Linked DNA regions of Streptacidiphilus albus JL83. The protein of the gene in region 2 binds, or shares a complex with, the protein of the main gene of each other region. Links are inferred from orthologs where the notes say so. Each region holds a gene or a part of one and is shown on either strand. Other genes may lie near its edges.

The links. Proteins that work in one complex are often made in the same cells at the same time.
Region 1: the proteins of BS75_RS20545 (region 2) and BS75_RS21305 are in contact, whole or in part, in a crystal structure (PDB 1W85), measured with the Geobacillus stearothermophilus proteins. The link is inferred for Streptacidiphilus albus JL83 from one-to-one orthologs. Residues at the interface, in WP_033016213.1 of Geobacillus stearothermophilus: Ile282, Leu283, Ser284, Leu285, Glu286, Phe325; in WP_033016211.1 of Geobacillus stearothermophilus: Val129, Ile130, Ala131, Met132, Pro133, Arg136, Lys137, Arg157.

Annotation. Positions count from the first base shown.
Region 1 is NZ_JQML01000001.1:4,908,781-4,912,655, reverse strand. Bases 1-2,877 are described here. They hold BS75_RS21305 (dihydrolipoamide acetyltransferase family protein), read left to right. Parts: upstream 1-693; coding sequence 694-2,061; downstream 2,062-2,877. Other genes in these bases: BS75_RS21295 (AMP-binding protein), read right to left, coding at 2,631-2,877; BS75_RS21300 (GNAT family N-acetyltransferase), read right to left, coding at 2,078-2,584; BS75_RS21310 (alpha-ketoacid dehydrogenase subunit beta), read left to right, coding at 1-688. In the rest of the region: more of BS75_RS21295, read right to left, coding at 2,878-3,875. UniProt on the Bacillus subtilis protein: The pyruvate dehydrogenase complex catalyzes the overall conversion of pyruvate to acetyl-CoA and CO(2).
Region 2 is NZ_JQML01000001.1:4,732,949-4,737,943, forward strand. What follows is about bases 999-3,997. They hold BS75_RS20545 (alpha-ketoacid dehydrogenase subunit beta), read left to right. Parts: upstream 999-1,998; coding sequence 1,999-2,997; downstream 2,998-3,997. Other genes in these bases: pdhA (pyruvate dehydrogenase (acetyl-transferring) E1 component subunit alpha), read left to right, coding at 999-1,999. Also shown: BS75_RS20535 (response regulator), read right to left, coding at 1-578; more of pdhA, read left to right, coding at 845-998; BS75_RS49410 (M64 family metallopeptidase), read left to right, coding at 4,516-4,995. UniProt on the Bacillus subtilis protein: The pyruvate dehydrogenase complex catalyzes the overall conversion of pyruvate to acetyl-CoA and CO(2).

The DNA of each region.
Region 1 (3,875 bases), 180 kb from region 2 along the record:
GATGCGCAACCGCACCGCCGGGCGGATGCCGCTGCCGATCACCATCCGGATCCCCTACGGCGGCGGCATCGGCGGGGTGGAGCACCACAGCGACTCCTCCGAGGCCTACTACGCCCACACTCCGGGGCTGCACGTGGTCGCCCCCGGCAACGTCGCCGACGCCTACGGGCTGCTCCGGGCGGCCATCGCCTCCGACGACCCGGTGGTCTTCCTGGAGCCCAAGCGGCTCTACTGGTCCAAGGCCGACTGGTCCCCCGCGGCCGCGGTCCCGCCGCTGGGCCGGGCGGCCGTGGTCCGCACCGCCCCGCCGGGTCCCAGCGCCACCCTGATCACCTACGGGCCCTCACTGCCGGTCTGCCTGGAGGCCGCCGAGGCCGCACGCGCCGAGGGCTGGGAGCTCTCCGTGGTCGACCTGCGCAGCCTGGTGCCCTTCGACGACGAGACGGTTTGCGCGGCGGTGCGCGCCTCCGGGCGCGCCCTGGTGGTGCACGAGGCGGCCGGCTTCGGCGGCGTCGGCGCGGAGATCGCCGCCCGGATCAGCGAGCGCTGCTTCCACCACCTGGCCGCCCCCGTGCTCCGGGTCACCGGCTTCGACATCCCCTATCCTCCGCCGATGCTGGAGCGCCACCACCTGCCCTCGGTGGACCGCATCCTCGACGCCGTCGCCCGACTCCAGTGGGAGCAGTGACCCCGATGCCCTCCGTACGCGAGTTCCCGCTGCCCGACCTGGGGGAGGGCCTGACCTCCGCCGAGATCGTCCGCTGGCTGGTGGAGGTCGGCGAGGTGATCGAGGTCGACCAGCCGGTGGCCGAGGTGGAGACCGCGAAGGCCATGGTCGAGGTCCCCTGCCCGTACGGCGGGGTGGTCACCGCCCGCTTCGGTGAGGTGGGTGCGGAGATCCCGGTCGGCGCCGCGCTGGTCACCGTCGCGGTCGGCCCGGCCGAGCCCGCGACCTCCCCCGCTGCCACCACCGGCTCCGGCTCCGGCAACGTCCTCGTCGGCTACGGCACCGCCGAGTCCGGGAAGGGCGCCCGGCGCCGCCGGCTCGCCCCGAACGGCACCGCGAACGGCACCGTGCAGGTCGCCGCGCCGGTCGTGGTGCCGGTCACCGCGCCGGTCGCCGCGCCGGTCGTGGTGCCGGTCGTGGTACCGGTCGCCGTGCCGGCCCGCCCGGCCGCCGCGCACCGGCAGCCGCCGGCCGTCATCTCCCCGCTGGTCCGCCGGCTCGCCCGGGAGCACGGCCTCGACCTGGCCGAGCTGCCCGGCAGCGGCCCCGACGGGCTGATCCTCCGCGCCGACGTCGAGCGCGGCATCGCCGCCCAGGCCCCGGCGCCGGAAGCGGCCCCGCAGCCGGCCCAGGACGAGGTCGTGCCGCTGCGCGGGGCGGCGCGGATCGCGTCCGAGCGGTTCACCCGCAGCCGTCGCGAGATCCCCGACGCCACCTGCTGGGTGGACGCCGACGCCACCGGGCTGCTCGCCGCCCGCGACGCGCTCAACCGCGGCGGACGGGAGCCCAGGATCGGGCTGCTGCCGCTGCTGGCCCGGATCTGCACCGCCGCGCTGGCGGTGCATCCCGCCCTCAACTCCACCGTGGTCACCGACGCCGACGGCACCGCCACCGGCATCCGCCGGAACAGCGCCGTGCACCTGGGCTTCGCCGCCCAGTCCGCCCGCGGCCTGGTGGTTCCGGTGGTCCGGGACGCCCATCTGCTCGACACGGCCCAACTGGCTGCCGAGACAGCCCGGCTGACGGAGAGTGCCCGCACCGGTCGGCTCGCCGCCGCCGAGCTGACCGGCGGCACCTTCACCCTCAACAACTACGGCGTCTTCGGCGTCGACGGCTCCACCCCGATCCTCAACCACCCGGAGGCGGCGATGCTCGGGGTGGGCCGGATCACGGCCAAACCCTGGGTGGTGGACGGGGTGCTGGCGGTCCGTCAGGTCGTCCAGCTCTCCTTCACCTTCGACCACCGGGTCTGCGACGGCGCGACGGCGGGCGGGTTCCTCCGGCTGGTCGCCGACGCGGTGGAGGACCCCGCCACCCTGCTCCGCCACCTCTGAACCGGGTCGGGAGGGCTCAGCCGCGTCGCAGCACGAAGCGGAACAGCCCGTCCTCGCCCTCGCCGTCGCGGACGAAGCCGGCCCGGACCACCACCGCCTGCGAGGCGGTGTTCCCGGGCTCGGTGTGGGCGACGACGACGTCGACCTCGGGCTGGTCCAGGGCGAAGGCGGAGATCACCGCCACCGCCTCGGTGGCGTAGCCCCGACCGCGCTGGGAGGCGGCGAGGTCGTAACCGATCTCGGCCGAGCCCTCGCTCGGCGGGCCGTGGAAGCCGATGCCGCCGACGGCCGCGCCGTCCTCGGTCCGGACCACGGCGTAGACGCCCCAGCGCGGCGCGAAGACGCCCGCCTGCGCGGCCTTGGCCGCCATGGTGCAGGCGTCCCTGGTCCCCTCGTAGGGACCGTCGGCGACCCAGTCGAAGCCGCCGGCGCCGCCCGTGCTCAGGTCCACCGCCGACTCCGGCCCGATCGGGTGGAGTTGGAGGCGCTCGGCGTACAGGTGGCCGTCGGTGCTGTCAGTCATGTCGTCCCTTGGGGAGGTCGGCGTTGGCCCTGCTCGGTCGCGGCCATCATGCCGGACCGTCCCCCAGCAGCGCCGACCGCCCCTGGGCGGCGAAGGCGGCCCGCAGCCCGGCCGCGTCCGCGGCGGTGAGCAGCCGGTAGCCGGTCTCCTCGCCGCCGCGGCCGTAGGGCCGCCAGAGCACCGGGTCGGCGACCTGCCAGTGCTCGCGGCGCAGCCCGGTCCTGGCCGTCTTGTGGGTGGCGGTCACCGGCATCTCCGGGACCAGCCGGACGAAACGCGGCGGCATCTTGGTGCCGAGGTCGGGCTGGGCGGCCAGGAAGGCCGTCAGCTCCGTCGCCAGACGCTCGACGCTGTCGGCCTCCTGTCGCCCGGTCAGCTCGACGGCGGCCATCACCTGGTCCCCCGCCACCGGGTCGGGCACCGCGTAGACGGCGACGGCCCGGGCCCGCTCCCAGCGGGCGAGGATGTTCTCTATGTCGGCGACCGCCAGGTTCTCGCTGTCGACCCGGAGCCAGTCGGTGGTGCGACCGGCGAAGCGGAACCAGCCCTCGGCGTCGCGGTGGAAGAGGTCGCCGGTCCAGTACCAGCCGTCGCGGATCCGGGCGGCCCCGGCCTCCGGATTCCGCCAGTAGCCCTCGAAGCCGGCCCGGTCGGTGCGGTTGACCAGTTCGCCGATGGCCTCCTCCCCGTTGAGCAGCCGGCCGTGGGCGTCGAAGCGGGAGCGCGGGCACTCGGCGCCGGTCTCCGGGTCGACCACGGCGAGGTCGTCGTCCGGGCCGGCGCCCGCGCGGCCGACCGCCCCGGGCGGGGCCGACGGATCCTGCTGGAGGTTGCAGCCGCCCTCGGAGGAGCCGTAGCCCTCGACCAGCCGACAGCCGAACCGGGCCTCGAAGCGGGCGGCGTCGACCGCGCCGGCCTCGGTGCCGAAGCCGAGCCGCAGCGGCGAGTCGGCGTCGTCCGCCCGGGCCTCGGTGGCCAGGACGTAGGAGACCGCACGGCCCACATAGGTGAAGTACCCGGCGCCGTGGGCGCGGACGTCCTCCAGGAACCGGGAGGCGGAGAAGCGGCGGCGCAGCGCGACCGTCCCGCCGGCCATCAGCAGCGGCGACCACAGGCCCATCAGCGCATTGCCGTGGAACAGCGGCATGCAGCCGTAGCCGGTGTCGGCGGAGGTGAGGCCGAAGCGGGCGCGGAGCTTGTTCCCGGCCCCGGCCAGCCGCCGCTGGCTGCAGACGACGGCCTTGGGCGCACCGGTCGAGCCCGAGGTGAAGGTCAGCAGCACCCGGGTGGC
Region 2 (4,995 bases):
GAGACGTAGTTCTTGATGGTCTTCTCGGCCAGGTGCAGCTCGTTGCCGATCTGCCGGTTGGTCATCCCCTCGCCGATCAGCTCCAGGATCCGCCGCTCCTGCGGGGTCAGCCCGGACAGCCGCTCGTCCTCCTCCGGCGCGCCGCCCTCCCGCAGCCGGGCCAGCACCCGGCCGGTCGCGACCGGGTCCAGCAGCGACTTCCCGGCCGCGACGTCGCGAACCGCGGACACCAGGTCGAGGCCGCGGATGGCCTTCAGCACGTAGCCGGAGGCGCCCGCCATGATCGCGTCGAACAGCGCCTCGTCGTCGGAGTAGGAGGTCAGCATCAGGCACTTGATGCCGGGATCCCGGACCCGGACCTCGCGGCAGACCTCGACGCCGCTGCCGTCCGGCAGCCGGACGTCCAGCAGCGCCACGTCCGGGCGGGCGGCGGGGATCCGGACCAGTGCCTCGGCGGCGGTCCCGGCCTCGCCGACGACCTCGATGTCGTCCTCGACGGAGAGCATCTCGTGGACTCCCCGGCGGACCACCTCATGGTCGTCCACCAGGAACACCCTGATCTGTCCGCTGTGCGTCATTTTTTCAGATTGGCACAATTTGCCGCCAGGCACGCGCCCGATTGACACCGATCACCCCGGTTTCGGCCGGTCGAAACCCGGCCGAAAGTACGTGGACGTCCGAGGACAGAAGCGGCAGGGTCTTCCCCTGGGTAACGTTCTCCTGCAGGATCGGGGCACACCTACCGCCGATCCGCGTCCTTGCGCACACCCCGCGCAAAGAGCTGGAGAGGGCGACCGGACCGGTTGCCGGCAACCCCGGAAGCCGGAGAGACCGAGGAGTGAACGTGACCGTCAAGAGCACGGTGGGGGCGCCGACGGCTGCCCCCGGCCACCACGGCACCGCCGCCGAGGCCGGACCCCCGGACCTCGTCCAGCTGCTCACCCCCGAGGGTGAGCGGGTCGAGCATCCGCAGTTCTCCGTGGAGACCACTCCGGAGGAACTGCGCTCGATCTATCGCGACCTGGTCCTGGTACGGCGCTTCGACGGCGAGGCCACCTCGCTGCAGCGCCAGGGCGAGCTGGGGCTGTGGGCCTCACTGCTGGGCCAGGAGGCCGCGCAGGTCGGCTCGGGCCGGGCGATGCGGCCGGGCGACTACGCCTTCCCGACCTACCGGGAGCACGGCGTGGCCTGGTGCAAGGGCGTCGACCCGCTGAACCTGCTGGGGATGTTCCGCGGGGTGAACCACGGCGGCTGGGACCCGAACGAGAAGAACTTCCACCTGTACACCATCGTCATCGGCTCGCAGACGCTGCACGCGACCGGCTACGCGATGGGCATCACCAAGGACAGCTCGGACGACGCGGTGATCGCCTACTTCGGCGACGGCGCCTCCAGCCAGGGCGACGTGGCCGAGGCCTTCACCTTCGCCTCGGTCTACAACGCGCCGGTGGTCTTCTTCTGTCAGAACAACCAGTGGGCGATCTCCGAGCCGACCGAGAAGCAGACCCGGGTGCCGCTGTACCAGCGCGCCTCGGGCTACGGCTTCCCCGGCGTCCGGGTCGACGGCAACGACGTCCTGGCCTGTCTGGCGGTCACCCGCTGGGCCCTGGACCGGGCCCGCAACGGCGAGGGCCCGACCCTGGTCGAGGCGTTCACCTACCGGATGGGCGCGCACACCACCTCGGACGACCCGACCCGCTACCGGATCGCGGACGAGCTGGAGTCCTGGCGGCTCAAGGACCCGATCGAGCGGGTCAAGGCGTACCTGCTGCGCGAGGGCTGGGCCGACGCCGAGTTCCTGGACTCGGTCGAGGCCGAGAGCGAGCAGCTGGCCCGCCGGGTCCGCGAGGGCGTCCGCACCATGCCGGACCCGGACCCGTCGTCGATCTTCGAGCATGTCTACGCTGAGGGCCACGCGCAGGTGGACGAGGAGCGCGAGGCCTACCTCGCCTACGCGGCCTCCTTCGAGCGCGACGACGTCGAGGGGGAGGACAACTGATGGCTGTCGACCAGGCCTTCAACAAGCCGAGCACCATGGTCAAGGCGCTCAACGAGGCGCTCCGCCGCTCCCTGGACGAGGACCCCAAGACCCTGGTCATGGGCGAGGACGTGGGCCGGCTGGGCGGTGTCTTCCGGGTCACCGACGGGCTGCACAAGGACTTCGGCGAGAGCCGGGTGATCGACACCCCGCTGGCCGAGTCCGGCATCGTCGGCACCGCGATCGGCCTGGCGCTGCGCGGCTACCGGCCGGTGGTGGAGATCCAGTTCGACGGGTTCGTCTACCCGGCGTTCGACCAGATCGTCACCCAGCTGGCGAAGATGCACGCCCGCGCCCTGGGCCACATCAAGCTCCCGGTGACCATCCGGATCCCGTGGGCCGGCGGCATCGGCGCGGTCGAGCACCACAGCGAGTCGCACGAGGCGTACTTCGCCCACACCGCCGGCCTCAAGGTGGTCGCGCCCTCCAACCCGGTGGACGCCTACTGGATGCTGCGGCAGTCGATCGCCTCGGACGACCCGGTGATCTTCCTGGAGCCCAAGCGGCGCTACTGGGACAAGGCCCTGCTCGACCCGGACGGCACCGCCGAGCTGGGGCTGCACCAGGCCAGGATCGTCCGTCCGGGCCGCGACCTGACGCTGCTGGCCTACGGCCCGATGGTGAAGGTCTGCCTGGAGGCCGCCGAGGCGGCGGCCGAGGACGGCCAGCGCCTGGAGGTCGTGGACCTGCGCTCGCTCTCCCCGGTCGACTTCGACACCCTGGCCGAGTCGGTCACCCGCACCGGCCGGGCCGTGGTCGTGCACGAGGCGCCGGTCTTCATGGGCATGGGCGCCGAGCTCGCGGCCCGGATCACCGAGCGCTGCTTCTACTCGCTGGAGGCGCCGGTCCTGCGCGTCGGCGGCTACTTCGCCCCCTACCCGCCCTCCCGGGTGGAGGACGCCTTCCTGCCCGATCTCGACCGGGTGCTCGACGCTGTCGACCGCGCCCTGGCCTTCTGAGGGTGTGAGGAGACCGTCATGAGCGTCACCAAAGAGTCAGTCCGCCAGTTCAAGATGCCCGATGTGGGTGAGGGCCTGACCGAGGCCGAGATCCTGACCTGGTACGTCAAGCCCGGCGACACCGTCACCGACGGACAGGTGGTCTGCGAGGTCGAGACCGCCAAGGCCGCCGTGGAGCTGCCCATCCCCTTCGACGGGGTGGTCCGCGAGCTGTTCTTCACCGAGGGCACCACGGTCGACGTCGGCCAGGTGATCATCACCGTCGCGGTGGCCGGCGACGCGGCCCCGGCGGAGGCCCCGGCCGCCGCCGCACCGGCTCCCGCCACCACCGTCGAGGCCGAGGCGGAGGCCGAGCCCGCGCGGCGCGAGGTGCTGGTCGGCTACGGCCCGCGCACCGGCACCGTCCAGCGCCGGGCCCGGCGCACCGACGCCCCGCCCGGCCGGCCGCCCCGGTCGCGGCCCCGGTCGCAGTCGCCGCCCCGGCGCCGGTCGCGGTCGCCGCTGCTCCGGCGGCCGTCGGCACCCGGCCGCTGGCCAAGCCGCCGGTGCGCAAGCTGGCCAAGGACCTGGGCATCGACCTCGCCTCGGTCACGCCCACCGGCCCGCACGGCACCGTCACCCGGGCGGACCTCCACGCGCTGGTCGCCGCCCCGGCCGCGGCCCCGCCGCAGTCCCGGCGCCGGCGCCGGTCGCCACCGCCACCACGGCGGCCGCCTCTGCCGAGGGCGACGTCCGGGTCCCGATCCGGGGCGTCCGCAAGGCCACCGCGGCCGCGATGGTGGCCTCGGCGTTCACCGCGCCGCATGTCACCGAATGGGTGCAGGTCGACGTCACCCGGACGATGAAGCTGGTCCGGAAGCTGAAGGAGTCCGGCGAGCTGGGCGCCGGGGTGCGGGTCAGTCCGCTGCTGCTGGTCGCCAAGGCGCTGCTGACCGCGATCCACCGCCACCCGGAGGCCAACGCCTCCTGGGACGAGGCCAACCAGGAGATCGTGCACAAGCGCCGGGTCAACCTCGGCATCGCCGCCGCCACCCCGCGCGGGCTGATCGTCCCCAACATCAAGGACGCCGGGTCGAAGACCCTGGCCGAGCTGGCCGACGCGCTGACCGCGCTGATCGGAACGGCCCGGGAGGGCAAGACCTCGCCGGCCGACATGCAGGGCGGCACCGTCACCATCACCAATGTCGGCGTCTTCGGCGTCGACTCGGGCACCCCGATCCTGAACCCGGGCGAGGCCGCGATCCTGGCCTTCGGCCAGGTCCGGGAGCTGCCCTGGGTGCACAAGGGCCGGGTCGTCCCGCGCCAGGTCACCACGCTGGCGCTGTCCTTCGACCACCGGCTGATCGACGGGGAGCTGGGCTCCCGGCTGCTGGCCGACACGGCGGCGGTGCTGGAGCAGCCCAAGAAGCTGATCAGCTGGGGCTGACGGTCCATCGGGGTGACGCACCGTCATCATCGGTTGTTCACATCAACGCCACGGGTACTCCTCCGCAGTTCAACCACTGCGGAGGAGTACCCGTGGCTTTTCTGTCCCCCCGTCCGACCGTCCTCTCCGCGGTGCTCGCGCTGGCCGCGCTGGTGGCGCTGGCGCCCGCCCGACCGGTGGCCGCCGTCGCCCCGACCGGCGTCCTGGACAGCCGGCCGCTGGTCTCCAACGGCGATCCCGCGCACCGGATCACCCTGGTCCTGCTCGGCGACGGTTACACCGCGGCCGAGCTGCCCGCGTACCGCGCCGAGGCGACGTCCGCCTGGCGGGCGCTGACCGCGATCGAGCCGTTCCGCACCTACCAGCGGTTCTTCGACGTCCAGCGGGTGGACCTGGCCTCCCCCGCCTCCGGGCTGCGCTCCGGCTCGCCGCTGGGGATGCACTTCGGCTGCGAGGGCGTCGACCGGATGCTCTGCGCGGACGACGGCGCGGTCGCCCGCTACGCCGGTCCGGCCGCCGGCAGCCGCTGCCTGCTGGCGCTCGGCAACACCACCCGCTACGGCGGTGAGGGC